2 regions of the Lysinibacillus sp. FW12 genome follow, and region 2 is predicted to be linked to the other one. Evidence: riboswitches for the same ligand, from Rfam matches in the RefSeq annotation. Region 2 holds a riboswitch; the other holds the start of a gene.

Region 1 (16,220 bases), 210 kb from region 2:
AAGAATATAAAGCGTGATAATAGCCATTAACCATTTACTAATTGTTGTCACTTTTGCTGAATAAAATGGCAGCAATAAAAATCCAAGCACTGCGTAAATGGCTAGGATCGAGCCCCAAAATAGAAAAATATGAATAATACCAATAATCAATAATGCCAATAACCGTCTTGCAAAGCGCCATCTCGGTCTATCTCCACGCGCTTCTGCACGAGTAGCGAAAATATAAAAACCAACACCAAACAGGAATGAAAAAATAGAAAAGAATTTCTTTTCGATAAATATATCAATAAGTGTATTGATTACACCATTGATGCCACTATAATCAGGCATTGGGCCACCTTCAATAAGAACTTGGTAGGCACCTACATTAATAAATAAAATACCAAATAACGCTAATCCTCGAATAATGTCTAAGGAAATAATTCGTTCTTTCTGTGTTACGGATGGATTCATGTTGCATTAACTCCTTATCTTTTATGCTATAGCTAGCATAACGCCCCATCCTTACAGTTATGTTCATTTAAGCTTACAGCAACCTTACAAATTAAAAGAATAGCCTAGTAGTTTTTTAACCTCTTTTGTCATGAAATATTACATATTTTATAGTAAAAACATAGTAAAGAGAGGTTTAGCCAATGAATAGAAAACGCAAGCTTGGTTTTTGTTACCCAGGTTATCGGTACTGTGGTCCTGGCTGCTCAGGGCCAGGCGAGCCTACGAATGCAGTGGATGCTTGCTGTAAACTACACGATGAATGCTATACACGCCACGGTAGCACAAGACATTGTGATGAACAGTTTCAACGATGCCTTCAACCGTATATGAATGCACCTAATAAAATGGCGAGAGATGCCAGATTATTCTATCGTGTTTTTGATTTACGCAATCGATACTTTTAAGGAACAAAGCTCACGATGTTTTTGAGGACAGCGTGGGCTCCTTCTTAGTAAAAATCGAGTATTTTTGCGGCTTAGTAAAACCAAGCTTTGTACCAAGATAAATGGACGCAGTATTCGAAATATCGCAATCCCAACAAGGTTTTATAGCATGTGCGAGACAACGGTCAATAAATGTTTCTGCAATCATACTAGCTAAGCCCTGCCCTCTAAAATTCGGATCCGTCATAATATCAATTTCCGCATAATCATTTGATTTAAAAATAGCGACAGCTTCACTAATTATTTGGTGATGATGGACTAAACAAAAGCCAAAGCCTTTTTCAAGAAAATTCGCAGGAGAGTCCCAATATTCATCATAATATGCATGCCCGAATTCCAATGAATTTTTTATAAGATGTTCAGTAATAGGTTGTACCTCGTAATCATGCCCCTCGCTTTTTTCACGTTGATTATACATGTCTTCATCAAATGAAAATGTATAGCGCTCTAATTTTCTAATAAGCCCATCGAATAATTGTTCAATTTTAGTATCCCACTGTGCTGTGGAAGAGAATAGAGTAAAACGTTTCTTTTGCTTGATAGATTCTAGAAAGCAATAGCTAAGCTGTTGATCAACCGCAGTCTTATTTATATCACCATGTATATAATAAATGCCTGATTTCGTATGAAATAATAAAGTTTGAAAAGCAGTTGTATCCGCATAGACAGTTCCTTCTATTATTTGATCTAGTATACTATAAACAAATGTTGGGGCTCTTAAAATCATTTGTTTAATGGTTGGATATTGTTCCTCTGAGACTCTTATCATAATATTTCCTCCAGTTACTTGCAGTCTGTACCCAGTCTATTATAATAAAATTAGATTCATTAGAAGGGACTGAATTATGCACAGATAGCAATATTTTTCATCCAACATCCTAACTTTTTGGAGGTAAAAGTATTGATTGAATATATTAACACTGAAAGATTACAGCTACGAAAAATGGTGAAGGCTGATGCTAAACATTTATTGGCCATTTGGTCAGATCCTGATGTAACCAAATATATGAATATCACTTATTTTACACATGAAGACCAGGCCCTAGAAATGATTGAACTACTGGAACAATTAGCAGATCAACAAAAGGCGCTCCGTTTCACAATCTTTGAAAAGGCATCCAATCATATCATTGGCTCATGTGGCTTTAATATGTTTGATTTTGACCATGCTATCACTGAGATTGGCTATGATTTAGCGAAGGTTCATTGGGGAAAGGGCTATGCAACAGAAGCTATAACTGCTTTAATTGATTACGCCTTTACGAACTTAGCAATGAATACAATTGTTGCAAAAGTTGAGGCTGCAAATATCAATTCTATCAAGGTTTTAAAGAAATTGAACTTTATTTACCAAGGCTATGACGATACTGACAATACGCTTCAATTATTCACTTTAACTAACTCGTAAAATGAAAAGGCTAAGGATGGTAGATTTCAACTAATACTTAGCCTTTTTTATCAGTGATACATGCTGTGATTTATTTTTCCAGTTATTTTTTCTATTTGTACCTCAAAAAGCTCAATTTTAGGCAGAATCGGATAGCCTTCTCTTTCAAATGTCCATTCAGGATTGCCATACTTCTCTAGAAGAGCATCAAAGAACCATTCTTTCTTAGATACCTCCTCGATTCGTGTAAGTTTGTCATCCCCTTCATATACATAGACAAAAGGAATTACGTAAGGAAAGCCTTCCTCATCAACAGTTGCGACATGCGCTACTCTCCCTGATTTTAAGAAGTGCTATGCTTCCACTTGTGAAATTTCAACACGTTTGTTTTGAATCGTACCTCTCATCATCCTTTAACCCCCTTATGAAAATAATTAACGATTAAAAAGTCATTTAATATTTAATCGTTTATTGTAAACATACATTTATTTTACATCTTTAATGTACTGTTAAAAAGGAAATTTTTATAAGAATGATAAAAGCCAAGAATGCATCGGTTTGCATTCTTGGCTTGACGATTACTTTATTGGAATCCAAATTTCTGAGTATGAATCTGGGCTGTAGGGATCTTCCTCCGGGTAAACCTCAAGTTCTGCTGTCCCTGCTGGCTCGTACGGATTCGACGGAAACCACTCAGAATAAATTTGTTTCCATGTATTTTGCATCGCATCTGGCATTGGTCCATGGACCTCAAAGACAACCCATTTAGATGCAGGGACTTCCATTGCTAATAGCCCCTCATCAACATCCCCTACATGATCAGTAGCAATCCAGTAATCAATGAATCCCTTTTGTCCTTGCTTTATATTTGGTACACATACACCTAATACGCCATCGATACTGCCGTTATTTAATTGATATAGCTGATGATCAAGGCCACTCTGATTCACTTCTTGCCAAAATAAAGGAATTTCTCTTAAGTTCTCTCCATTTTGACAGTTATACGTTCTTTTCACACCAACAATTTGAAACTTGTCTTTTTCTACAATTTTATACTTCATTGGTTCTGCTCCCTTCAAGCTTACCTGGATGACCAGGCGATTGTATGATTGTAATGGTCCTTGTTTCTTTCTAGCTTCACTTGGCGTTACATAATGCTGCTTACGAAACGCTTTTGTAAAAGCTTCAGGAGTTTCATAGCCATATTTGTAGGCGAGATCGATTATTTTCCGGTCTGTGTCCATTAATTCTTGTGCAGCTAATGTTAATCTTCTTCGTCTCAAATAATCCGCAATGGACATATCCGTCAATATTGCAAACGTTCGTTGAAAATGAAAGACAGATGAATTAACCTCCTGTGCAATCTGTTCAATCGTGATGTCCTCTAATAAATGTTCTTCCATAAAATTAATGGCCTTTTGAATCGACTCAATCCAACTCATTGCTCTCACTCCTTGATACCATCTTAAAATAGATATTGCTGTATAACCTGTCTTTTTATGCTAACTTTGGACAGGTGAAATGGGAAGTATTTTTTGAATAGCTTTTCATATTTAAGTCTTTTATAGTTCGTTTCTCCTTATATTTATTTACAATAGTATTCATTATAAAAATAGTATAAAAGAAAGTATAGGGGGCCTCTACGATGAAATGGCTAGGTGCTGCAGCTATTTGTTTGAACGAAGAGAATCAGTTATTAATGGTTTTACAAGGAACTGTTGATGAAGAGAAAACGTGGACTGTCCCATCAGGTGGGAAAGAGGCGACGGAAGATTTTAAGGCTTGCTGTAAAAGGGAAGTCTATGAGGAAACAGGCTATACAGCCGATATTATGAAGGAAATTTATTATAAGCACAATGAAGTAGTGGAAGTTCGCTATTTTCAAGCCATCATAACAGGTGGACAAATGATGATTCAAGATCCCGATGGATTAATTTATGACATCGCATGGAAAACTAAAGAGGAAGTAGCTATTTTACCTCTAACCTTTCCAGAAGATCGGGTATTTCTCTTATCCTTATTTAAATAAAAAAGTCACGTCTCATCGACATGACCAAACGATATACTCGTACAGATTCTAATCTGTTTTGGTGTCTAATCGTTATATTCATAAATAATTAATGCCGAATGGATGACTGTCTGCTCACCAATATAGAGCGTATTGTATTTGATATCAAGTATGATAAAGCCTCGTAAATCTGCTAAAGCTCGATTAATATCATGTTCAAATTGCACAATATCATGATTTTGAATTGTTACAACTTGAGTCGTTTGTGCCATGGTCCACTCTCCTTTACTCTAATGATAGAGCAAAAAGATGTCCATGTCACACATAAAAAAGCGTAGGAGAAAAAAGACTCCTACACTTTTTAGTACATCGTTAAATACTCCTCACGCTCCCAGTTATGGACGCGAGTACGATATTTATTCCACTCAATTTCTTTAGCAGCGGTAAATTTATCGTAAATATGATCGCCAAGAGCCTCTCGAACAACGGTATCCATTTCTAATTCAATAAGCGCATATTCCAATGAGGATGGTAAGCTATCAATACCATTTAACTCACGCTCCCCCTCTGTCATTTTATAAATATTACGATCCACTGCAGCAGGTGGTGTTAAATCTTTCCGTATACCGTCCAGTCCAGATGCAAGAATAACAGCCATTGCTAAATAAGGATTTGCAGCTGGGTCAACTGAACGTAGTTCGATTCGAGTAGACAATCCTCGAGCTGCAGGGATACGAATGAGTGGTGAACGGTTTTGAGCAGACCATGCTACATAACATGGCGCCTCATAGCCGGGTACTAATCTTTTATAAGAGTTGACTAGCGGATTCGTAATTGCCGTAAAGCCATGCACATGCTTCATTACCCCCGCCATAAAGCTGCGTGCTGTTGCACTTAATTGTAAGTCCGCATGTTCATCATAAAATGCATTTTTATCCCCTTCAAAAAGCGATAGATTAAAATGCATTCCTGACCCATTGACCCCAAATAGTGGCTTTGGCATAAACGTAGCGTGTAATCCATGCTGTGCAGCAATGGTTTTTACGACTAATTTAAACGTTTGAATATGATCACATGCTTCAATGGCACTGGCATACTTAAAGTCAATTTCATGCTGACCAGGTGCTACTTCATGATGAGAAGCCTCAATTTCAAAGCCCATCCCCTCTAACTCTAGGACGATATCACGACGACAATTCTCTCCTAAATCAGTAGGTGCTAAATCAAAATATCCGCCACTATCATTTAACTCTAGTGTTGGATGCCCTTTATCATCAAGCTTGAACAGGAAAAATTCTGGCTCTGGACCAAGATTAAAGGATGAAAACCCAAGCTCCTCCATTTCCTTTAATACACGTTTTAAATTGGAGCGAGGATCTCCCTCAAACGGTGTACCATCCGGTCTCGCAATATCGCAAATGAAGCGAGCAACCTTTCCTTTCTCGGCAGTCCAAGGGAAAATTACGAATGTATCATAGTCAGGCTTTAAATACATATCAGATTCCTCTATACGGACAAACCCTTCAATCGACGAACCATCAAACATGACTTTATTATCTAAAGCCTTTTCTAATTGGCTCACAGGGACTTCGACATTTTTAATTGTTCCTAATATATCAGTAAATTGTAGGCGAATAAATTTCACATTTTCTTCCTTTACCCGACGAATAATATCTTCTTTTGTAAAATGTTTCATTCTTCACCACTCCAATGTAATTTTAGTTTACACAACATTTTATAACTGTACTTAAAATACATTAAAAATGAAAACTACGCAATACTTATGTTAGGTTTTATAACATTGTTTTTTTAGAATATATTGATCTTGATTTTCGATACATAAAAAAGGTGCACCCACTTTTCAATGGATACACCTTATCTTTATTTTAATATTGCAATAACATATTAATAAATACAACGAGAATAACAATCGGTACAATAACTAACATTAACATACGATATGTTGAATAATAGCCCTGCCCCATTTTACTACCCATTAGCAGTTCTCTCTTCACAATTTCCTTATCCACTACATAGGCAATAAAGATCGCAATAAACAAATTCCCCAATGGCAACATTAAGTTGGACACTAAAAAGTCGGTTGCATCAAAAATACTTTTCTCGAAAATAGTTACATCCGATAAAATACTAGAGGAAAGTGCTGCTGGAATGGCAGCAATGAAAACGACTACACCTAATAAAAGTGTCCACATCGGACGAGATCTCTGACTATTTTCCATCATGGCTGCTACGATAATTTCATATAAACTGAATGATGATGTTAATGTAGCAAATAAAAATAACAATAAAAACATGGCTAAAAATACTTCCCCGAATGGCATTTGACTAAAAGCAGTCGGTAGCACCATAAATAGTAAACCTGGTCCCGCTGCCGGCTCTAAATCAAAGGCAAATACAACAGGGAAGATCGCTAGTCCTGCCAAAAAAGATACTAGTACAGTTAGTAGCACAACAGAGCCCGCTGAGTTTGGAAGACTAACATCTTTTTTTAGATAGGAACTATATGTAACAAGACAAGAGAATCCTACTGCTAGTCCAAAGAATGATTGCCCTAGTGCTTCTAATAGTGCCTTCCCAGTAATATTAGAGAAATCTGGCCATAAGAAGAATTTTACTCCCTCCATCGCACCATCTAATGTAACAGCTCGCATAACAAGAACAATGAACATGATAAAGAGTAATGGCATCATCCATTTATTAGCTTTCTCAATACCATTTTGTACACCTAATGAAATAATTAGTACATTTGTTAATGTAAACAAAGCTAAGCCCACTAGCGTAATCCAAGGGGTCCCTATAATTTTCCCAAATAATTCAGCTGAATCAATTGCTGGATCTATCACAGCGCCAGCTACACCTAGGCCGCTGTAAATGAAAATCCAACCACCAACAACACTATAAAAAGTTAATAATAAAAAACAACCAAGCACACCCATTCGGCCTATCCATGCCCACCCTGGTTTTGACGGAGCGATTTTTTTATACGCAGTTATCGCCTCTGATTGCGTACCACGACCTAAGACATATTCGGATAATAGCATGGGCAAACCAATTAACAATGTAAAGAGCACAAAAATTAGGAAAAATGCCCCACCGCCACTCTGCCCTGTGACATACGGTAGCTTCCATATCGCTCCTAAACCAATTGCAGCACCAGCTGACGCTAAAATAAAACCTAATTTACTTGACCATTGTCCTTTTTTTCCACTCATCTCTTCAAAACTCCTCAAACATTCTAAACTCAACTCTATTTTACATGAAAATATGCCTTTCGACTAGGTAATAATCATAAAGAACTAGATTGCTAGCATTTTCTATTACTTTTTTCTATTTTTACGCTCCGATTTTTATCTCTCTCACTTTAGCCAAGCTACCTCCCATCCAGTTTAAACCACAAAAAACCTCGAGCAGTCCATCCACCCGAGGTTCATCTTCAATTATTTCGTTATATACATTGAGCGCTGGCGGTCGATCCACTTGCGCATTGTTGAAAATAATAAAGCCATAATAGCTGTTAATAAAATACCCTTCACAATGTTGAATGGTAAAATCCCAGCGACAATCATTTTATAAAGTGAGTCTCCTACAACTGGTTCCATTCCTAGGAAATATGTGTACATTGGTAAAAATAAAGCATAGTTTAAAACGCTCATTCCCACTGCCATCACTATTGTCCCTGTCGCTAAACCTCCAATAAGGCCCGCAATCGATTTAAAACGATTAAAAATAAAGCTTACTGGCAAAATAAATAAAATACCTGTTGCAAAGTTGGCAATATGACCTACCGGCACCCCAGTTGGAGTACCTGAGAAAATCCAATCCAACACATTTTTAAATAATTCTACTAAAATACCAGCTACCGGTCCCATTGTGATGGCTGCTAGTAAGGCAGGCATATCACTAAAGTCCACTTCCAAAAATGCTGGGAAAGGCGGAATAGGGAAATTAAAAAGCATTAATAAAAACGAAATACTGCTCAGCATACCAATCGTAATAAACGATTGAAGTTTAACATTTTTCTTCATAGAAAACTCTCTCCTCTTTGCTGATTCAATCTCGCAAGAAGAAAGGTGACGATCTTTCAATTGTTAGCATGAAAAAACCCTTATGCATCTAAAGCACAAGGGAGAAAGGCATGACGAATAGGCGTCAATATAAACTATTTTTGAGCAGCGTTTAAAGCCATACGAAAAAGCGCTCAGTCACAGTTTATTTCATAACAATGAATGACGATCGTACCTCCATCTTCTCCCATCCAGACTTTAACTGTCGGCCTTGGAATTGCACCAAGTCAGCCATGCAAAAAAATTTGCACAGGTCGCGGGCTGAAGAGTTTAGCATAAATCTCTCGAGTTAATGAAAATTCATTAACGATTTACAACTCTATTACCGCCGGTCGGGATTTTCACCCTGCCCCGAAGATGAATCATATTATTTTGTTCTACAGCCTTACTATAATGAATTATTAAGAAAAAGTAAATAGTTCTGCTCAAAAAATTCCGATTAGATTTGTATGTATTGCAAAAAGAAATAGGGCATTCCTACGTTGTAGGAATACCCTATTTCTTTTATCTCTTTGACTACGGCATATATTGTTTATTTGGTCCTACAGGCTTTGGCAAATAATTTTTTAAATCGAATCCTTCCCAGCTTTCCTGAACAACATTATCTAAGCGTAACTGTTGATCAAAGCTAGCAGCAGTTAGCATCATGGCTTCGATTAATTGTGTAGCTCGAATTGGCTCCAAGGATGTTAAATCAAGAGGGATGTCAAATGTAATGACTACACCATCCGCTTCCTCTTTTACTGTGTATGTCACGTTTTCAGGAACAACTGGCACATAAACATCATCATTTTTATTTTTCATCTGTGTGAGTGCCTCTGTCACATTAGCAAAGGTTTGACGGAAATCTGGAGATAAATATTCTGCTCCATTTGGATCCTTGTATAAATAATAATTATAATGTTTGGCACCTGTTAATGACATAGCTTGACTTGGCTCACCATCTTGGGAAAACTCATAAGGCGTACCATCTTCATTTTGAATCTCTACTTCTGTATATTCAGAATCTGAGAATGTATCTTCCAAAGTTCCTTTGTATTCATTGACGGTAGCTGAAGCAACATCATAATCATTGTCCTTAGGTAAAACATGAACAAGCTTATCTTCCTTCTCCTTTAACTCACCTTTATAAGGATGATAGTCTGTAAACCCTTTAGCTTCCTCATCTATTTGAGGAGCGTATTTTTCATACATCTGTAAAGTAGAAGGTTTTTCAGTTCCAAAATCAGTTGCAACACGCTCATTTGGAATTACATATGTCATAGGAACACTTTCTGCGTCTCGTCCAGCTAAACCAATACGAAAGACAACAGCATCTTTGACATCTTCTTCATAGACAGATGACCGTAAAGATAAAATACGCTCATGCTCTGTTACAATATTGGATTGGAGCACCTCATCCTTCGCAGATGCATCTTTTGTAGCACGATCTTCCTGTAAAGTAGAGTACGTAGCTGTTTCAGCCGTACTAGCTTGATCTTTCTGTTCAGCTTGATTATTCATTACCATTGAGCCTACGAGTATTGTTAACGCAAAAACTGCTGCCACACTCATAAAAAATGGTATTTTACGAAACTTAGATTCGGTTGATCGTTCTTCTTGTTTCAGAGAATTACTTTGTTGCTGAGTTTGTTCATCCTCTACTGGTTGTTGAATTGCTTCTTGAAGGTGAATATTATCCTGCAAGCGAGCATCTGCCATTAACCGATTTAATATGTCTTCTTTTGAACGGTGGTCAGAAAGCTTAGGGGCATTGTTCAATACATGTTCAAGCTGCTCATCATCAAATGGCTTATGCGTCATTGCCGTTTCGCCTCCTGTTCTTTAATCGGCTGTAGCTGTTGCCTTAAAAATTTAATGGCTCGATGCTGGGTTGTTTTTACCTTAGCTTCTGTCCAATCTAGTATTTGCGCAGTTTCTGCAATAGATAAATCCTGAAAATAGCGCATAATAATGACCATTTTCTGGTCACCTGTACAGTTTTCAAGTGCTGACTCGACTTGCATAAATTCATCACTGGCCTGTAGCATATCTTCCGGTGATGGTGTGGTTGAATGGAGCTGTTCCGTTTCCCAGTCAAAGAAATCAAGTGAATGCTTTTGGCGTACAGCTTGCTTTCTGAAATGATCAATTGCTACATTTTTAGCAATAGCAAAAAGCCAGGTCTTCTCACTGCTGTTACCTGCAAATTGATCATATGAGCGCAACACTCGTACATAAACTTCATGCGCTAAATCTTCAGCGAGTGTACGGTTTTTTACTAAATATATTAAAAACTGGAACACGTCCTGGTGATATGCATCGTATAGTCGATGGAACACGGAGTCATTCAAAGCACTCCACCCCCGTTCTATAGTATTTGTCGTCTTACATTCATAGAAGTTACAGCCAATTAATAGCAATACATGTTATTAATCGAACGGTAAATAAAACGTGAAGGTTGTACCTTCTTTCAGCACACTATCTACCATGATATTACCTGAATGTGCCTTTACAATATTTCGAGCAATGGCTAAACCAAGACCCGTTCCTCCTTTAGAGCGAGTACGTGCCTTATCTGCTTTATAAAAACGTTCGAAGACATATGGTAGGTCCTCCTGTGGAATGCCGTGCCCTGTATCTTGCACAGAAATTTTAGCAAAGGTTGGCTCCTGTTCAACCTTTACAGTGACAGCCCCTTCATCAGTATGTCTTAATGCATTATCAACTAAATTTGTGAGCACTTGTTCAATGCGATCTTCATCCATATTAATCATGGCATCGTCGTTAAATTCACTGTCAAAGATCAAGCGAACATGCTTTTCTTTTGCTACTTGGGCAAATTTTTGAGTAATACGTTCAAATGTAGAATTAATTGGTAATTCATCTTTATAGAGGGTCATATGCCCTGATTCCATTCGTGCCAAATCTAATAAATCTGTTACAAGGCGACCCATTCGCTTCGATTCATCATAAATAATTTTAGTAATTTCATTGCGCTCTTCCTGATCTTGAATAAAATCATCATCCATCAACGCTTCCGAGTATCCTTGCAACATGGCAATCGGTGTTCGAAGCTCATGAGAAACATTCGCAATAAAATCCGATCTTAGTTTTTCTAAGCGATGTTGTTCAGTCATATCACGAATAACAGCGACAGCACCACGTATCATTTCTCCACTATAAAGAGGACTAATAGTAAATGTATAATAATTGCCGTCCATTTCAATTTCCTCTTCTAACTTATCCTCAAACATCAGCACATGATCAAGCATATGATAAAGCTCAGGTGGAATTGGTTTAGCACTTTGCGAGCCTTTGTTGACAAACCATTTTTGCATAAGACGTTCGGCTGGTGGATTACTTAATAATATTGTACGGTCACGATTAAATGTAATCACAGCATCTGTCATAGATGTCAAAATATTTGAAAGCTGTTCATTTTCCTGATTGATGACCTCTAAATTATGTTTTAATTGACGTCCCATTTGGTTGAAAGCAACCGCAAGCTGACCAATTTCATCATTTTGGGTCGTTGGCATTTTTGCTTCAAAGTTACCTTTAGCAATTTCAAAGGCCAACTCACGCATTTTTCTAAGCGGTGAAGTAATACGTGAAGAAAGGAAAAACGCAAAAAATGTTGTCAATACAAATGCTATAAAGGCCGCTAAAAAGACAATTTTCGTTGTTTCCTTAGACGTTTTATGTAACGCATCTGGGCTTTGGTAGATGAAGACAGCTCCATGTACTGCGTTTTCAACATTCAATGGGAAACCAAGCACAACATACGATTCCATCTTTTCTGGAACAGTAGAAGAAGGCATCATCATTTCTTTAATAATGGGTTCATCAGATTGAAATACTTCATGGAAAGATTTGTTAGCTAAAATGGTGTCTTGTATTTCTTTTTTATTTACACCTTCTTGCATTGCAAAAGAGACTTCCACATGACTTATAGCAATCAATGCATTGGTCCCTGTAGGTAATATATCTTTTAATAATTCTGAAGTGGATTCTGCTGTTTCATTGTCGTCCACTATACTTGCCACTGTTGCAGCCGTTTGACGTAATGAAATTTCCGCTTGCTGCATGTGGTAGTTTTGAAGAAATTCTAGCATCAATACCGTGAAAACAAATAATACAAATGAAACGAGAAGCAATATGGTTACCCATAGCTTCCCGACAACACTATTCCATATTCTATTCATTGACAACCTCAAATTTGTAACCAACGCCCCAAACCGTCACAATCATTTTAGCAGCGTTTTCTGAAACCCGGTTGAGCTTTTCACGTAATCGTTTCACATGTGTGTCAACTGTACGTAAATCACCAAAGAAGTCATAATGCCAAACCTCTTTTAGTAGTTGTTCACGGTCAAATACTTTGTCTGGCGATTTCGCTAAGAAGTATAATAATTCGTACTCTTTAGGTGTTAAATTGACCTCAATTCCCTCTGCTGTCACGCGGTGTGCATCATGATCGATCATTAAATGCTGGAATACCACTAAATCTTTTGAAGAGGATGCATTTGTCGCTGGTGAGAACGCCTGTGAACGACGTAAAATAGCTTTCACTCGTAATACGACCTCACGAGGACTAAACGGTTTTACAATATAATCATCTGCACCAAGCTCAAAGCCTTGTACACGATTCGCTTCTTCGCCTTTTGCAGTTAATAAAATAATCGGTGTTGCTGCACGTTCTCTAATTTCCGCACATACTTCTAGCCCATCTTTTTCAGGCATCATAATATCAAGTAAAATACAGTGATACTCTTTTTCTAAAGATTTTTCGATCGCTTGTTCACCATTTTCTGCTTCGTCAACAAGGTATCCTTCACGCTCTAAATACATTTTTAATAAGCGGCGAATACGATCCTCGTCATCTACTACTAATACTGAAATATTTTCTGACACTTTCACGATCCCTCTCTTCCAATCTTTCTCTAACTTCTATTGTACATGGTGTGACACATATTGAAAAGAAAAGAAAGCCTCTTCGCTACAGCGAAAAGGCTTGTTGCTTCACAGGTTATGCATAGGAGTGTAAACCTGCAAGAATTAAGTTAACAGCAATTAGGTTGAATAAAATGATCCCGAATCCAATTAATGCTAACCAAGCAGATTTTCGACCTTCCCAGCCTTTAGATAGTCGCAGATGTAGGAATGCCGCATAGAATAACCATGTAATAAGAGCCCAAACTTCTTTTGGATCCCAACCCCAGAAACGACTCCAAGCAATTTGTGCCCAAATCATCGCAAAGATTAAAGCACCTAGGGAGAATACAGGGAATCCAATTAGCACTGAACGATAACCAATTTCATCAAGTAATTGTAAATTTACACGTTTAACGAGTGGTTGGAAAATGGCACTAATTCGACGACGAGCGATTAATCGAATTAATAAATATAAAACCGATCCTACCATTAATGACCAAACAACAGTTGTTAATTTTTTCGCATTAATTAAAGCTGGCATTTCTACTAATGGTGACATGCCATGTTCTTCAACAGCTTCATACTCATTCATACCGAAAATTGGCGGTAAATTATAAATAATTTTTCGCGTTGTTCCTTCTTTATCAACATAATTATAGCTAGACTCATAATCCATCGCACTAAATGTAGATGTCACCGCAACAAAACCAACCACTACTACAAGACAGTACATCACGGCTTCTAACCAAAAACGTTGTTTAGAAGGCTTTGTTAAATCGACTACTTTTAATAAGTAAATAAGTCCTGCCACAGCACTAATGGCTAAAATAGATTGCCCTAATGCTGCCGTTATAACGTGAATGGTTAACCAATGACTTTGTAAGGAAGGTACTAATGGACTTACTTCTTTTGGGAACATCGCGGCATAGGCAATAATTAAAAGTGCTACAGGTAAGGCAACTAATCCAAGTGCAGTCAAACGATAAATAAAATAAATTAAGATAAACGCGCCTACAATGAACATACCAAATGCCGTTGTAAATTCAAACATATTACTTACTGGCGCATGACCTGTATAGATCCAACGCGTAATAAAATAGCCAAGCTGAGAAAGGAAACCAATAATTGTTACAACAATGGCAAGCTTACCCCATTTTCCTGTATTCTTACCAGTAGCATTCGCTTGCTTAATGGAGCCACCAAATAATAATGTTGCAACTAAATAAGCAATAAATGCTACAAATAATAGGTTTCCACTTAGGTCAATCAAACTCATAAGGTGTTGTCACCTTCCTTTTCTTTATTGCCACCATTTGTGGACTCTTCGCTAGCCTCATTTTTCTCTAACTGGTCTATATACGGAGGCAATGTAGCAAAGGCTGTTACAGCATCTAAATCCTTTTTCATGCTGAACATATTTTTATTGACATGGGCAGCCATTAACACGCGGCCATCTGGTTCTACTTGAAGCCATAAACGTCTGTGATTCCAGTAAGAACCTATCACAACACCAATCATAAAGATGACACCCCCGACAAATAAAATAGGAATTGTACTATCTTTACGGACCGTAATACCTGACATATCACGCATCTCTGCTGCTACAAACTTCATTCTGTACTTATTTTCACCAAGCGGCTCTAACGGAGGTTGCATAATTTCAACAAAACTTACTTCGCCTTCTGGTGTTTCTGGCGTTGTCATTTTAAATAAAAATGCTGGATTATTTGGAATTGAAGTTTTTGTTTGTGGCTCTCCGTTTTCAAACCCATCAAAATCTGGTGTATAAACAAGAATTTGTACTGAAGAACCATTACCTAAATCGTATTCTTTTTTAGGATTAGTTAAATCAATTTCTACTTTACCAAGTGATTTTTCAGTCGACTTATTGATTAATTCAAAATTCATTTGTTTTAATTCATTTAGACGATAATCCATTTGGTAAAGAGCGAAGCCATCTTCTTTTAAAGGATGGTTTACACGAATCGAATAATCTTTTACTTTTTCTAGATTTTCTGTATCACCTGGTAGTGCGTCATCAGGCTGTTTGTATAGTGTAATATCTGTTTGGAAATTTTTCGCAACAACATTCACACCCTGTTTGACTTGCTCTCCCTGTGGTTTATTATCATGAGTCTCTAAAATGAAATCACGGTTTTCAATGAAATAACCGTCCATGCCAGTAATAGCACGTGTCTCTCCCTCACGAACCCAAATCGATTCATCGACATAGAAGCCCGGGACAAGACGTAGCATGACTCCACCTAAAAAAATAATGAGACCGACATGGTTTATGTACGGGCCGTAACGAGAAAAGCGTCCTTTTTCAGCTAAGAGAGCGCTACCATCTCGACGAACAGAATATCTCATCTCAGTCATTTTTTGTGCTACTTTATCAAGCGTTTCCTCTGCACTACCAGTCACTTGCCCTTCCGCGACAATGCGCTGACGCTTCATAAAGCTTTCATGTCTTTTCACACGTTGATTTTTTAATGATTTATAAAGTGGAATTCCTCGGTCAAGACTCGCTACGATTATCGACACAGCCAGCATACCAACTAAAATTTGGAACCACCATGAGCTATATAAATCCGATAAGCCTAACGTGTAATAAATTTTACCGAATGTACCATATACGTCTGCGTAATAAGCTCCTTTCTCCATATCAGAAGCTTTTACGTAAAACTCTTGTGGTAGTAATGTTCCGATTGAAGCAGCAATCAATGTGATAATAATTAAGGTAATACCAACTTTAACACTCGAGAAGAAATTCCATATTTTATCGATGATAGATTTGTTGTATGTTTTTGAACGAATGGCCATGCCATCATATCGCATATCAACTACTTTATTTTGCTTTTCTTCTTCGGTTAAAGGACGACCAC
Region 2 (16,220 bases):
TTAAGTTTGATAGAATCTTGATTAAATCTGTCGTTTTAATCTTATTAAAGTCATCTTGAGAGATAGTAAAATCCATATCGATGTTATGATTCTGTGCCGTTAACTTTTTCGTTTGCAATAATATGGATAAACCTGGATGATCAATATTTAACTTTAATGATTTAATTGCTTGAACCTCTTTGGATAGTGAAGACAAATATTGTTTGGCTTGCTCAGTCTTTTCTAATTGAAGAAGACCGTGTAATACTTGAATATGATTCGTAAAATCATGACGTAATGATGACACCGACGTAATCAATGCTTTGATTTCTGCTTGATATGTGTCTTCAGTAGCACCAACTTCTTTCGCTACTTCCTTTTGATACCATCTCTGTAAAAATAAAAAAGAACCAATGACAATTAAAATAAAGACTCCATTAAAGATAAAAATAAATAGATTGTCTTCAATGACTTTACCTTTAATACCATTTAAAGTATCTGCGCTAATATCAATACCTAAAAACCCAATAATTTTCCCATTGTCATCTTTGATGGGTGCGCCAACTGATAAGTAGGAACCATGTATAGAGTCATGTATGACCTCTGTAACATAGGTTTCACCGTTATAAGCTTTTTCAACTTCCTTCGCGGGAACGGTACAAACTACCCCAATTTCGAAGCCCTCTCTCATTTCTTTTGGCATCCCTGTAATCATGGCTGTCGATACTTCTGGATTATCCACCTTTAGGGTGTAAACAAATAGTGCACCCAGTTTTATTCTTGCATCGTTTAAATAGCTTCTTACTTTCCAATAATACGCATTTTCCTGTGGATTATTCAAAAATTGCTGATAAGCATCCGTATCAATAGATGAAGCAATGGAACGGGCAGCCTCTAAACTTTGATTGGCAATCGACTCCTCAACGGTCTTTTTAATTTTTACATAGGATGTAAAGATGTTTAAACTTGTAAACAAACATAATAAAAACGTTGATAGAATTAATATTAGTTTTACTTTTCGATTTTTCATATAAAACGGGACTTCCTCATCTATAAATATTCTAGAATATTATTATATTATAATTAACTCTATTGTATCGTTTGTATTGCGAACATTGCTTGTATATCCTACATAAATTAAAACATAAAATCAAATTTTATTTTTCCATTACTAAAATTATACACTTAACAAATAGTTTAATAATCCTTAACAAGAAAGTAAACTAAAAAGGTAAATAGTAACGTTTTATGTCTCTTTTCACTAAAATAAAACAAAGAAAAAGACCAGGTACTAACAATACCTGATCTTCTTTGAAAAGTTATTTATTTTTACTTGAAGTACGTGTTCGATCTTGTGGCTTTAAAAAGGAAGGTCGCTTGCTATAGCCCTTTGGAGAAACACGTAATAAAGATTTTCTAATATTGCCTTTTTCAAAATCTGCACTAAAGTTAATATATGGTACACCTAGTACTTGCATATTTGCTGTGTACAGTAGAATGAAGAAGACTGAAATAAAAAACCCAAATAAACCCAAAAATGCAGATGCAATAATGATGATTAATCGGAAAATACTCATAGCTGTCACGAATGATTGATTAACAAGTGTAAAAGCAGCAATACTTGAAATGGCAATCACCACAATCATCGAAGGGCTTGTAACACCAGCTTTTATCGCAGCATCGCCGATAATTAAGCCACCGACCACACTAACGGAGCCACTGACAGCACTGGGTAGACGTAAGTTCGCTTCACGAAACAGTTCAAACATAAATAGCATTAGTAGTATTTCTAAAATCGTTGGAAATGGTAAACCCGTTCTTGACTCTACAACCGTTGCAAGAAGTAGAAAAGGTAGCTGTTCTTGATGGAAAGTTGTTAATGCAAGCCAAAAGCCGGGTAATAACATACTAATCATTATGCCTACAATTCGTAGCACTCGTTCCATTGAACTGACAATAATAGGATATTCATTATCTTCTGCCGATTTAAAAAGCAGCATAATATTTGTTGGTGTAATCATGGCATACGAAACACCATCAATCATGAGAAGTATTCTTCCCCTAATCAATGCCTGGACTGCAAAATCTGGTCTTCCGGTATAGTCATGTCTTGGAAGAATCGTGGCAGTTTTCTCGATTGCTTCCATTAATAAATCACCATTGACAACGATATCCGTATCAATCTTTTGTAATTGTAATCGAATTTGCTCCAGCATATTGAGGTTCACAATATCTTCCATAAAAAGGATCGCTACTGTAGTTTTAGAACGTTTACCAATTTCTAATGTCTCGACACTAAATGAATTGGTTGGTAATCGTTTTCTTAACAAAGCAATATTAATGAATATATCTTCAATAAAGTCATCTCTAGGTCCTTTAACTACTAATTCAAGTGTTGTTTCTCCAGGCTCTCGGTTAGGTCGTTTTGAAATATTGCTCGAATATAATAATTGATTTTCCTCAAAATACAATAATACGTGGCCCTTATAAACTCTTGTCAGTATATCCTCTTTCGTTAGTACCTTTTGAAGATAAGGAATTTGTAAATGCTGTTCTATTTGTTCTTCTAGCATTTCGTCAGAGCTATTATTTAATAAGTCTTGAACCCGTTGAACAATCACTGTTTGAAGTATTTGCTCGTCTACCATCGCATCACAAGTTATAAAATGTACCGTATATTGCTGAAATTTATACTGTTGGAATATCACATCAGCAGAGCGTTGAAATAGTGATTTCAGCATTTTCAAATTAATCATTTGTTCCATTGATGAAATACTTCTCATCTCCTACTGAGCCAGCTCAAGATTAGTACATTTATGATAAACAACTTTCAATAAATACACTTAAGCATATTTTTCCCATGGATATTAAAAATATTCAAGAAAACAAATGATGTGATGGCTATTAGAACATGTTCTTATCCAATCATTTTTTTCAGATTTGCCATTTCAATTGCTGACATTGCAGCATCATAGCCTTTATTACCAGACTTCGTGCCAGCACGTTCAATTGCCTGTTCAATATTTTCTGTTGTGACAATACCGAAAATAACAGGGACATTTGTTGTTAAGGACACATTGGCAATACCTTTTGCCGACTCATTGCACACATAGTCATAATGTGTTGTTGATCCACGAATAACAGTTCCTAATCCAATAATGGCATCATATTTCTTTGTTTCTGCTAATTGCTTAGCAATAAATGGAACTTCAAAAGCTCCAGGAACCCACGCTACGTCAATAGATGCTTCATCTACTCCATGTCGTGTTAAACCATCCATTGCTCCATCCAATAATTTGCTTGTAATAAACTCATTAAAACGTCCTACGACTACCGCTATTTTTAAATCTGTTCCAATTAATTGTGCTTCAAATTTTTTACCCATTGTTCTTTCTCCTTTTTAAATAGATAGTGTATTTTCTGTTGTGAATAACCGATTGCGATAGGCAACCAATGCTTCTATCGATATCATTTTTAAGCCATGTTGAGCTGCGTACTTTGTCAGCTCTTCAAAACGTAGCATCTGTCCATCATCACCCATGATTTCGCAAATAACACCCGCAGGCACACTCTGGCAAAGCTTTGCTAAATCAACAGTTGCCTCAGTATGTCCTCTACGCTCTAAGACACCGTTATCCTTTGCAATTAGAGGAAAAACATGGCCAGGTCGACGAAAATCAGTTGGCCTTGCTTGATCTTCAATCATCTTTTGAATTGTCAACGCGCGTTCAAAGGCACTAATTCCTGTCGTTGTTTCTTCATGGTCGATACTGACCGTAAATGCTGTTTGATGGTTATCTGTATTGTTCTGAACCATTGGATGTAGATCTAGCTTTTGTGCTAGCTGCTGTGAAATAGGCGTACAAATAAGACCTCTACCATAGGTTGCCATAAAGTTAATTGTTTCCGGTGTGATGAATTCAGCAAGTGCTAGAAGGTCCCCCTCATTTTCTCGATCTTCATCATCAACTACCACAATTATTTTGCCTTGCTTTAAATCTTCTAGGGCTTCTTCAATTGCATGCAGCACTAGTGTCATCTCCTCATTTTTTATATTAAAAACCATGTTGGGCTAAGTAATCTCTTGTAATGGTTGACGTAACTTGTCCTTTTTTCAGTTGCTGCAAAATATACTTACCAACCAAATCTGTTTCGATATTTACGATTGCTCCAACCTTCTTCATACCTAAAACAGTTTCCTTATACGTATGCGGAATCAATGAAATAGTGACACTGTTCGATTCAACATGAAAAATGGTTAAACTCGTGCCATCAATTGTGATGGAACCCTTTGGAATACAAAAGCTTGTGAGTTCCTCTGATAACTCGATATCGATATAGACTGCATTAGCAACCGGACGCTTTCGTAAAATTTTCCCGATTCCATCCACATGTCCAGCTACAAAATGACCACCAAATCGCCCATTTGCAGGCATAGCGCGCTCCAAATTAACGGGATCTCCTATCGCTAGCTGCTGTAAATTAGTTGCTTTGACTGTCTCAGGCATAACATCCATGGTAAGTTCCTGCTGCGTAAAATGTGTCACCGTTAAACAAACACCATTGACTGCTATACTATCGCCAAGCTTTACATCCTCCACTATTTTGGGTGATTGAACAGTAATTTTCATACTGTACTTATCGCTTTGCACGGCTTTAATTGTGCCAATATCCTCTACAAGCCCCGTAAACATTTCTCCACCTTCTTTCTTTTTTTTGACAGTTTTTATCCGTCACTTTTCGGAGTGTTTCCGTTAATTTTAGTTTTCTATCCGTCATTTTAAACGTTGTATCAGTCTCCCTTCCTAGCTAACAAAAAAAGAAAAAACCCCTTTGACAAAGGGGTTTTGGGAGTATAAGACATCAACAAATAAGCCTATTTGGATTAACTTTTTTTCCATAGACTACTATCTCATTTGTTCTTCTCCCATCCAGACTATAACTGTCGGTTTTGGATTTGCACCAAATCAGCTTGCGCTCACGGACTTTGAATTACTTCATCACCGCCGATTGGGAATTTCACCCTACCCCGAAGAACATCTTCTATTCAATTAGTTTGTTCGCTAAATCAGTGAGATCTACTATGCATCTCTATCCTTGAGGTGGTTGTATTGCGTACTCGTTATTAAACGAAAACAAAAAAACTTCCCGCATAATGAATGGGAAGTTTGTAATAAATGCATAGTCAAATAAACCCTCTAAATTATTTTAAATTTAAAAAGTTTGCATTTATACCCTTCTCCCATCCAGACTATAACTGTCGGTTTTGGATTTGCACCAAATCAGCTTGCGCTCACGGACTTTGAATTACTTCATCACCGCCGATCGGGAATTTCACCCTACCCTGAAGGATATTTTTATTTAGCTAGTTCTAACAATAACACTATTTTATTATATTATCCATCCTTCTATCTTAAATTTTTCAAAAAAAGGGCCACCCCTTGCTTAAGAGGTGGCGAGTAGTAATGTTAATTTCTTATATTTCGAAGAACATAATCATCATAATTCCCCTGAAAAACAGTCACATTCGAAGGAGTAAGTTCAAGCATTTTACCTGCTAATTTATTTAAGAAATAGCGATCGTGTGAAATGCTCAATAATGTCCCCTCAAATTTTAAAAGTGCTTCCTCTAATACTTCTTTACTAAATAAGTCGAGATGATTGGTCGGTTCATCCAAGATAAGGACATTCGCTTTCTGTAAAATCAGCTTCGCTAAGGCAACACGAGCCTTTTCCCCACCGCTTAGAGAGGAAACCTTTTTAAAAACATCCTCTCCTGTGAATAAAAAATTACCTAGCGTCGTTCGTACTCTTGCTTCTTCAATCGTTGGAAATGCACTCCAAACCTCTTGTAGTACCGAATTATCGGGGTCTAATGTTGCCTGTTCTTGATCGTAATAGCCAATCGTAACACCATGCCCCCAAGCCACTACCCCACTATCTGGCTCAATCTCTTTAAGCAGTGCTTTAATTAATGTTGATTTTCCAACACCATTCGGCCCAATTAAAGCAACCCTATCGCCTCTGTATAAGTCAAAGGAAATATTTCGCAACAGCGTTTTTTGGATATTTTCTACCTTAAACGATATCTCTAAGTCTCTTACCTTCAATACTTCTTTATGAGATTTCTTATCCATAGCAAATGCCATTTGTGCATGTTTTAAATCTTTTTGTGGTTGATCAATCCGTTCAACTCGTTCAAGTTGCTTCCGTTTATTTTTAGCGCTTCTCGAAGAAGTTGCCATGGCAATATTCCGTTGAATATAATCCTCCATTTTAGCTATTTGTTGTTGTTGCATCGAATATTTTTTCTCTAGCAACTGACGATTCTTAGCTTTACTTTCTACATATTGAGAATAATTACCGCTATATTTTGTGCCTTTTGTACGCTCAATCTCATAAATTTGATGGACAAGGGCATCTAAAAAATAACGATCATGAGAAATAATTAAAATGGCCCCTTGATAGACACGTAAATAATTTTCAAGCCAATTTAATGTCTCGAAATCCAGGTGATTTGTCGGCTCATCCAAAAGTAATAAATCTGGTTGTGCTAACAGGATTTTGGCAAGAGCAAGCCTTGTTTTTTGGCCACCACTGAGCTTCTTAATCAGTGTATCGTTGGGGATGTCGCCAAAACCCATACCATTTAACATACTTTTAATTTTTGGCTCAATATCATAGCCACCTTGTTGCGTAAACCAATCCGCCTTGCCAGCATAGCGTGTCATTATTTGCTCAAATTTATCCGGATTATGGACTAAAGATGGCTCACTCATTTGCGCCTCCAGTTCTCGAAGTTCCTGTTCAACCTTTAGTAGCTCCGTAAATACCCCGAGCATTTCAGACCAAATCGTTTGTTCCATCTGCAATCCACTGTCCTGTTTTAAATAGCCTACTTTAACCCCTTTCCCCATGAAAATCTCCCCCTGATCGTATGGAAGATCTCCTGCAATTATTTTCAGTAACGTTGATTTTCCAGCTCCATTTACCCCAATAAGGCCCATGCGGTCCCCACGTTCCAGTTTTAAGGTAATGTTTGAGAGAATAGGATCTCCTAAATAGCTTTTACTAATTCCATTTAATTGAAGTATCATTTTTTCAATCTCCTTATTTATTTTGGCCATCATTTCACCAAGCGTTAGCACTTAAGAAATAAATGGACGTATAAGGTTACACATCACTTCTCTCTCCTCCCCCAATAAAAAAAGGCACCGTAATAAACGGCACCTTTGAAAAAATAAACCTCTGTAATGAAGAGGCTTTATTCTATATTTCACAATAAAACACAAAAAGCGCCGATCAAGAACCGGCGCTTACCCTGCTTTCTATTTTACAGTAATACTACTAAAAATAATTATGATAATTTGAAGGTAAAAAGCTTCCGGAACCTGTTTCCATATGAAATTTGCTTAAAAAAGGGCAGACCTCTCCCTTTGCCAGCAAGTCCCCACAGAAATTGTAAGATTTCACCTCTATCTCAATCAAACCTTTTGCGAATTTAGCTTCCATCACTTTTTTACCTCCTTTCGAATAATAGTATCAATTAATCTAACACAAATTTTTAGAGATTACAATTGTTTTTAAATACTGGCTTTTTTCATTTTAATGCATAAACAATAGGCAAACACTTATTTTTTTGAGTTGGCGTCTATCGTTTGAAAGCCCAATTTCTTTTGAGAGAGCGCTTTTTTGTACGACCATTTCCGTTGCAATCGCAGTATTTTTTGATAATATTTACCATAAGATGTTTACGTACGCTCAAAATGGTTGTTGTTTCATGAGGCAGTTGTTAGCCCATTCCATGTAACATTTTTAAGCATAAAACGTCAATACAACTAGATGGTAAAGGAGAAAGTTTGCAATGAAGCATATTATCTTTGATTTTGATGGAACATTGGCAGATTCAACTGCCGTGTTTGCATCAGCATGGAATACATTAGCTCAAAAATATAAATTTAAAGGCATCGAATTAAAGGAAATTGATGCCTTGAAAAAATTATCGATTTCTGAACGGAGTAAATTATTTGATTTTCCAATGTATAAATTGCCGATGATTTTACCGCAATTTTATAAATTGTATCGCCAATCGTTAAATGATGTTCATCTTTTTGATGGAATGAAAGAAGTACTGCTGGAAATTGATAAAAGAGGCTATAAAATCCTCATTATTTCCTCAAATTCTAAGGACAATATTTTAGAATTTCTAAAAATGAACGGTATTCATTGTGTAGCCGATGTTCTTTGCTCAAACCGAATTTTCGGCAAGGATAAAGTGATGAAAAAGTTTTTAAAGGAATCGAATGTTCACTCATCCGATGTGCTATATATCGGGGATGAACAACGGGATATTGTGGCTTGTAAAAAAGCAGGTGTGCCCATTGCTTGGGTGGAATGGGGCTATGATGCCAAGGAAGTGGTTAAAAATGAAGAGCCTGAATACAAGGTAGCAACTCCTCAAGAAATTTTAGAAATTATTTAATTATAGAGTAGGATAATAGCAATCTACTTGGCTATTATCCTTTTTTCTATGCTATCCTTTAATCTCGCTAATATGCATGAGCTTTTCTGCTGTATTATTAACCCCTTTATAGGCATCCGTTAATTCGTGCATACTTTCTGCAAATTGCTGGGTAAAGGCAGCAATTTGATTAGCAGAAGCATTCACTTGATCAATAGATTGCTTAATGCTTTCTAATTGTCTTGTAATACTATCTGCACTATCAGTACTGCTTTGGGACATTTTTTGAATTTCTGAAGCGACAACCGCGAAGCCACGCCCATGCTCACCAGAACGTGCAGCTTCAATCGAAGCATTTAAGCCAAGAATTTTTGATTTCATTGCCAAATCTTTTACTAAATTAACAATGACATTGATTTGTTCAATGTCGCCAGCCATCGATTCAGAGAAATTAGATAGCTCTTCCAAACGTTTTGAAACATCCATACTAGCAGTGGCTAACCCTTCATTTGTAGTAGTCATTTCTTCCACAGTACTTGAAAGTTCTGTAGCTAATAAACGCATATTATCCATTTTTTCATTCGAAATAATGGCACTTAATACGCCTATAACTTGTCCACCATCAAAAATAGGCTGTGCAGAGGCGATATAGGCCATACCAAATCCTTCTGCACTTCGTTCTTCCTTCACAAATCGACCTGAACTTAATGCTATTTCCGTTGCGGTTCCTCTATATGTATGGACGGATTCACCTATCCCTACTTTCAGGTCAACATGTTTACCTGGTTTGTAGGCAAGAACCCTTTCTGTATCTGCCACTATGACACAAGCATCTTCTGGATATGTCGCTTGGTATAAATCAATAGAATCAATTACTGCCTGTATTTTTGGATGCATGGTTTTCCCCTCCCAGAGCTTTTCAAATTAACTATATCATGGCACCTAAAAAAAGACACCAATGTCTATTAGTGTCTTTTCACTATATTATTGCTTTGTCAATAATTCTACATATTTCTCTGCTGTTCGTATTTCGATTGTTAGAAAATCTTTGCCATAGCTAGTCTTTATTAAAAATGGTACATCATTAGTGTTTTGAAATCTAAAATCTAAACTACCATAGGACACCGTTGCGTCCCTCCCCTTTGGTACATACCCTACGTCTAAGGAATGGTGATGGCGCTCCACATATTTAACTGGAATTTGATCCACTGCATTAAATAGGGTTGAAGATGTTTGACAGATCCCCCCGCCGATGCCCATGACAACTTTTTTATTAATAATTTCTGGTGCAGGCTGATAGCCATGAGCTTCATCTCGTGGTCCCACAACCGTATTAAACGAAAATTGGTCTCCACTGCCAACGATCACATTATCAATGGCCTTGGCAGAAAGCTCAATGTTTTTATTTCTCCCCACATCAGCGCTATTAAAATAGGTTGTAAAGGATGCGACAACAACCTCCTCTAAATAAGGAATATCCTCAAGCGAATAGCCACTTTGAGTGGTATAAAGTGGCACTTCCACTTGACCACCAGTCGCTGAGGCTTCTAAAACTCTCTCCACTAATTCACTTTCTTTTAAAATCGTTTGTGGTCTTCCCTTAATTATATTCCCTGTTTCATCCAATCGATCAAGCACCATCCGCTGATCATAGCCATTGGTTGTTTTCGTTCCTCTCGCTAATTCCTTAGCGACTTGCTCGATAAACTGCTGATAGGCTTGCGGATTTGTCTCATAGCCACTTTCCTTTGGTGAAATCGTTTCAATAATCGTGTTTGTCGTAGGATCCACTATCTCTACAATAGCCGGCTCATTTTGCGTTATTTGCTCGGAGTTAACAGGCTTTTGTAATTCTTCGATTTGTTGCTTTAATTGCTGATTTTCTTGCTCTAGCCTATGCTCATTTGCGGCATTTTTTTGACATCCCACTAGTCCTATCATACTTAATACGCAAAATGCAACCATCCACTTCTTTCTCAACAATGTACACCTACCTCTATCTTCATACTACAGAGACATCTTATTCGTATATTGCTAATAGTGTGTGGTTTTTATGGAAATTTATTTATCTGTTAATGGGAAACATAAATCATAACGACCTTTGAAATCAACATTTAATAAAATTATGTAGTGTTAGGATAGCCATACTAAAATTTAAAATGAGAGAGCTATCCAAAATCAGGCTATACAATTCATTCGTAACTTTCTATCAGAACATCTTTTGGCCATTACTTTCTTTAACACCCCAATATGACGTCTTGAATTTTAGTGGTGTTGATTTTTAGGAGGCTACTAGTTTAATTTTGTTTGCAATCTTTGAGTACTTCAAAAAATTAGCTCATTTACTATAGGCAGATTGTTCCAGTATCTATACCAGTCGGACCATTAAATCCTGGAATTGTATCCACTACCATATTGGTTGCAATATCTATAACAGATACTGTGTTGTCCGTTTGATTTGTGACATATGCCAACATTCCATTTGGCAAAATGGTTACTTGATCAGGAGATGATCTTACAGGAATTGTAGCTATCACCATATTTGTTGCTGTACTGATGACAGAAACAGTATTACTACCTTTATTGACAATATACAAAAGTGTGCCATCAGGCGTAATGGCTGTTCCTACAGGCCCTGTTCCCACAGGAATTGTATTGATTACTGTATTTGTTGCAACATTAATGACAAATACATTGTTGCTATTTTCATTTGTAACGTAAGCAAATTGTCCACTTGGAGTAAAAACAATGGATCTTGGGCGAATTCCAACAGGGATTGTAGCAACCACCGTATTAGTAGCTGTGTTAATAACCGATACAGTACCTGAATTTTCGTTTGCCACGTAGGCAAACGCACTATTCGGCGTAAAAGCGATACCTTGAGGTTGGAGCCCAACTGGAATGGTAGCTGTTACGGTATTTGTCGCTGTATCAATGACGGATACAGAGTTAGCTGCTGGTCCATGATTTGAGACATAAGCAAGGGCACCATTTGGTGAAATCGCTATACCAAGCGGCTCATCTCCTACAGGAATCGTAGTGACTACCGTATTTGTTGCAGTATTAAAAACTGTGACATTATCGGAGAAGAGTGCTGGAACATAACCAAATGCTCCGTTTGGTGTGATCGCTACCTCTAAAGGAGCCGTTCCTACTGGAATGGAAGCAACAATAGTATTTGTCGCTGTATCAATCACTGATACCCTATTATCAGGGGTTTCTAACTGCCCAGCATCCGTCACATATACTAAATAATCACAGACTGGTATTGGTGGTTCTGGTAAAAATGGTGGCTTACAACGGCAAGGGCAACAAAAACCACAACAATGACAATGACAAGCAGGATTGGATTTAAACTTAAACCTAAAAAATTTTTGTTCTTTTCCCACAATAAACGCCCTTTCTATCATATATGGATACAATATGCCGAAAAAATTGTAATTTCTTGTGCGTTTTACCCAAACATATTGTTTATGAAAAGTATTAAGGGATGTTTAATATACTTTAAATGGATTGATTTGATTTTATTTATCTACATAAAAAGAACTGTCCCTCATCAGTGACAACTGAATTCGGGCAGTTCTGTATAATTATTTTTGAATAAACATTTGTGTCCAGTAGTTCCCATCCTGTACATAGCCTATCCCAATATGTGTGTAGCTTTTGTTGAGAATATTAGCTCGGTGTCCTTCACTATTCATCCAAGCTGTGACAACCTCTTGAGCTGAACGTTGGCCCTTCGCGATATTTTCGCCAGCCGATTTATAGGTGATGCCGAAGTTTTTCATCATAGTAAAAGGTGAGCCATATGTTGGACTAGTGTGGTCAAAGTAATGTTTATCATGCATATCTTGAGATTTGTTTTTTGCTACTTTTGATAGCTCTAAATCTTCATGTAATGCTGGTAGACCTGCTTTTGCGCGCTCTGCATTGACAAGTTTAACTACCTCTTGTTCAACACTTGCTTGTTCCTTTACAGAAACAGTGATTTTTTGTCCAGGGGAAATTTGATTTGGATTCGCAAGCTGTGGATTGGCATCAATTAATTCTTGTACTCCAGTTCCTGTTTTCAACGCTATTTTCCATAGAGTATCTCCAGATGCTACAGTATAGGATTCAGCTGCCATTGCTCCTACTGGTACTAATAAAGAAGCTGCTATTACTGAAGAAAATGCTGCTTTTTTGATTTTGTTCAACATGTTAATCATCCTTCCTCTTTGCTCTACTACTATCGTAAATAGTTTTAGTGCGATAATCATCACAAAATATTTGGAAGGATTTTTACAATTGTATGACATGCCCCCAACATTAACAGAAAAAGCCCATTTTGACGCCCTTCTTTATCCTTTCCCTTGTCATCAAGTTGCAATCTATTTGTAATTAGCATACATTACCAATAGGTATATCTGTTATAATTTTGGTTTTTGCTTCTGCCAACGATAGATTAAGAGAATATAAAGCCAATCATAAAAGAGCGTTGCCACAGAAATAATGGTAATCAGTGGCGTGCGGAAGTAGAGATAAAAGCCAACTGAGGCAAACAATGTACCTAACATTTTACAGATAGCAATTGCCATCGACTGGCCCGCCAAATTCCCCCTTTGCAACAATAGAGCGATAAATAAACCGGACATCATGAGATTTTGAAAAAAGGCCGCGTACTTCCCTTCGTAATCATGAAACTCATGGACTAAGCCTAAAATCGTCAACATGCTGAAAACTAAAGTCAGCAAAAAGGAGAAATACAATAATTTTTTTGAAAGCATTCTACGGTATTCATTTGGAGCATAGCGTAAAAATTGCATTAAAATAAAGATGTCTAATAGGAACCAAATGAGCGTAATGAATCGTTGGAGATCATTTTGCGGGTAGAAAAAAGCAAAGATAAACTCCCATGAAATATTGGCACAAATTGCCGCCATGGGCATGCCATATTGTTTATCTCGCCATCCTTTATAAATAACGAGTATATATGTAATAATCCAAAAAAGGCCCATACCTAATTGGCAAATCAATAATATGTTTAGTTCACTCAAAATTTGCCCTCTCCTCTAGCTATCAATATCATTCCTTCCACTATATGTAGGGAAATTGGTTCATTATGTCTAAAAGATTGATAGTCGGGTAAAAGAGAGCTAAATAACAAATAACTGCAACCTATACTTTCCATAAGTAATCCTATATAGTAAAACGAGGTGATTAGAATGAAAACAAAAATTTATGTAGATAATGAACAATTTATTGCGGGTACTACCTTAAAAGATCCATTGGAATTGGAGCAAAATAATATGGCGTTGCACATATGCGACAATGTTCAAGATGTGATTGAAAATCGTCAACAATTAGCTGCTACGTTGAACTGTGATTTACAACAATTTATTTGTACAGAGCAAACCCATAGTGCTAATTTCCACAAGGTTACATTGGCCGATAAAGGACGTGGAGCTGAGCAAATGGATACAGCAGTTAAAAATACGGATGCTCTTTATACCACAGAGCCCAATTTATTAGTATGTAGCTTTACCGCAGATTGCGTTCCCGTTATTTTTTATAATGCAGTGAATGGACTAGTTGGTGTTATCCATTCAGGCTGGCAAGGAACAGTCAAAGAAATAACCCTAAAGTTATTCCAACATCTAGTACATGAAGAACAATGCCGACCTGAGGATTTTCATGTTCAAATCGGAATGGCTCTAAGTCAGCAAAAGTTTGAGGTTGACGCAGATGTCTACGAAAAATTCCATAGCCTGGGCTATGCTGAACAATTCATGTATTTTAATGCTGAAACCAATAAATATCATATTGATAATCAACAAACCGTCAAAAAACAATGTGAGCTTGCAGGTATTCCAGCAGAGCAAATACAAATTGATGCAACCTGCACATTCCTTAGCCCTGATGGCTTCTCTTACCGTCAGGACAAAAAAGCAGGCAGACATTTAAGCTTTATTATGCGCAAATCATAAACATAAAAAAGGACGAACAGCTCTGCGCTCTAATGGATTGCAGATTTGATTGTCCTTTTATTTTAAGGTTCCTGTACTAATAATGGATGTCTTAACATGTACTTCTGTATTTAGCTTTCTAATTAGTTCCCTTGTTTTTTTAGTCGTCCATTTTCCGTGATAATACATTCTAAATTTCTCACTTAATCCACTAGGATCCACATCCATCGTTTTTAATTTATCTAGAAATTTAGTGATATCCTCTTTCAGCTGCTTATTAACATCTTTCTCCAAATGACTAATGCTCTCAGCAGTTTTTAGCTCATACTCTCTTGCGCCTTTATATTCGCTTAATGTCCCTTTAATGTTAAGGTTAATGGTTATCTTAGGTGACTCAATATCCTTATTGCTTTGTATATTGACCGTACTCTCAATTAAATCAATCATCAGCTTCTCTTCACCATGTCCCTCATGCAAATCTAAATGGAGCGGCGCCAGATTTTTTCGTCCCTGTAAAGCTTGAATAATGAGCGCTTCCTCTGGCTTTATTAGTTCATGCATATGGCTCCCTTTAAAAATAGCAACACCCTTTATTTCTAACTTATCATCAAGCTTTTCAATATAAGGAAGAATTGTGTCTATCACTGGATTTGAAATGGTGTAAATGAAATCATGGACATTTGTATTGGGATTAAACGCCGTATTAATACTTGGCTCTAAAAGATCATTAATATAAAAATTAATGTTTGGTTTATCAGGATAATCTCCCTTTAAAATAGTTTCTGCATTGTCCTTTGCAATAGCAATAAGTACCTTATTGCCTACCTCTGCATTTCTGTATAAATGCTGAATAACCTTTCGCACCTGCCCTTTTCGTGCAAACTCTTCATTGACTAAGACAACACGTAATTGGTTAAAGACAATCTTTTTATCTGATAGCTTTTCAATTTCTACTATTCCATTTGAAACAAGGTCAGTAGCAACAGAGAAAATTTGTGTGTTTTTTTGTGCTTCGGGCGAATACTGCGGAATGGCTACAGTTAATTTCATTTGCTTATCATCTATATAATCAAAAGCCATTGTACCAACCATACCTATATCCTCTAGTGGAACCTTTTGTTCCTTTCTTGCACAACCAACTAGTAACAATAACAAGGAAAGGATGATGCATAGAAGCTTTTTATTCATTGCTCCACCTTCTTTTTTCTAACTGCATATACGAGCATTAATATGACTGGCCAAATAATTAGCATATAGCCTATATAGTTACTTGCTGCAAATAGCTTTTCTTGAACCTCGCGGGAAAAAGGCATCTTGACAATCACAAATATGATAGCTGCAATTAAATAGAGTATATAAATTTTTTTCTTTTTAAATACTGAGTCAATTCCTATTTTGGCACACCATACATAGGCAGTTACGGATGATAATATTAAAAATACCCATAGCGTGATCCCAATAATATCTATTCGTTCAACAAACGTAAATTCACCAGCTTTAAATAAATTCAATACAGAAAACTCCACATTTTTCAATTGCCATTCAGAATAATAGATGACACTTACGACTGTTGTGAAAAAACAAAGAAAAATACTAATCCAAATCCCGATTAGCGAATGGCGAAATGCCTTTTTCTGATCCATAATATAAGGAAAATAAATCATGATTAATTCATAACCAAGGATTGATAAATAGCCATCTTTGAACGCATCAAAAAATTGTTTCGCATTAAAATTAAATAACGGAAGTAAATGGCTAAACTCCCCTTTTTCAATTGCCCACCGTGTAAAGTAGACCATGGGGATTGTTATAAAAAAAGTCATCATGCAAAATCT

Evidence for each region. Region 2 has a riboswitch for FMN ahead of ribE (riboflavin synthase). Riboswitches for the same ligand answer to the same signal wherever they lie in the genome.
Region 1: linked by a shared signal. The riboswitch ahead of SJW71_RS17545 (ECF transporter S component) and the one ahead of ribE (riboflavin synthase) in region 2 are both predicted to bind FMN.

The regions. Positions count from the first base shown of each region.
Region 1 is NZ_CP139094.1:3,364,015-3,380,234, forward strand. It holds gene SJW71_RS17495 (DUF418 domain-containing protein) at 1-453, opposite strand, end outside; gene SJW71_RS17500 (Parvovirus coat protein VP1-like protein) at 636-899, shown strand; gene SJW71_RS17505 (GNAT family N-acetyltransferase) at 910-1,707, opposite strand; gene SJW71_RS17510 (GNAT family N-acetyltransferase) at 1,840-2,346, shown strand; partial or broken gene SJW71_RS17515 (pyridoxamine 5'-phosphate oxidase family protein) at 2,397-2,663, opposite strand; gene SJW71_RS17520 (AraC family transcriptional regulator) at 2,904-3,767, opposite strand; gene SJW71_RS17525 (NUDIX hydrolase) at 3,971-4,354, shown strand; gene SJW71_RS17530 (sporulation protein Cse60) at 4,420-4,605, opposite strand; gene glnA (type I glutamate--ammonia ligase) at 4,695-6,029, opposite strand; gene SJW71_RS17540 (sodium-dependent transporter) at 6,220-7,566, opposite strand; gene SJW71_RS17545 (ECF transporter S component) at 7,792-8,379, opposite strand; FMN riboswitch at 8,594-8,781, opposite strand; gene SJW71_RS17550 (RNA polymerase subunit sigma) at 8,935-10,221, opposite strand; gene sigX (RNA polymerase sigma factor SigX) at 10,218-10,751, opposite strand; gene SJW71_RS17560 (ATP-binding protein) at 10,830-12,605, opposite strand; gene SJW71_RS17565 (response regulator transcription factor) at 12,598-13,314, opposite strand; gene ccsB (c-type cytochrome biogenesis protein CcsB) at 13,430-14,611, opposite strand; gene resB (cytochrome c biogenesis protein ResB) at 14,608-16,220, opposite strand, start outside.
Region 2 is NZ_CP139094.1:3,153,444-3,169,663, forward strand. It holds gene SJW71_RS16430 (ATP-binding protein) at 1-1,009, opposite strand, end outside; gene SJW71_RS16435 (spore germination protein) at 1,299-2,744, opposite strand; gene ribH (6,7-dimethyl-8-ribityllumazine synthase) at 2,897-3,364, opposite strand; partial or broken gene ribB (3,4-dihydroxy-2-butanone-4-phosphate synthase) at 3,419-4,018, opposite strand; gene ribE (riboflavin synthase) at 4,035-4,673, opposite strand; FMN riboswitch at 4,895-5,020, opposite strand; FMN riboswitch at 5,210-5,335, opposite strand; gene SJW71_RS16455 (ABC-F family ATP-binding cassette domain-containing protein) at 5,448-7,076, opposite strand; gene SJW71_RS16460 (hypothetical protein) at 7,327-7,494, opposite strand; gene SJW71_RS16465 (HAD-IA family hydrolase) at 7,844-8,461, shown strand; gene SJW71_RS16470 (methyl-accepting chemotaxis protein) at 8,513-9,337, opposite strand; gene SJW71_RS16475 (VanW family protein) at 9,425-10,420, opposite strand; gene SJW71_RS16480 (beta-propeller fold lactonase family protein) at 10,786-11,829, opposite strand; gene SJW71_RS16485 (CAP domain-containing protein) at 12,031-12,639, opposite strand; gene SJW71_RS16490 (hypothetical protein) at 12,850-13,476, opposite strand; gene pgeF (peptidoglycan editing factor PgeF) at 13,645-14,406, shown strand; gene SJW71_RS16500 (Ger(x)C family spore germination protein) at 14,464-15,573, opposite strand; gene SJW71_RS16505 (GerAB/ArcD/ProY family transporter) at 15,570-16,220, opposite strand, start outside.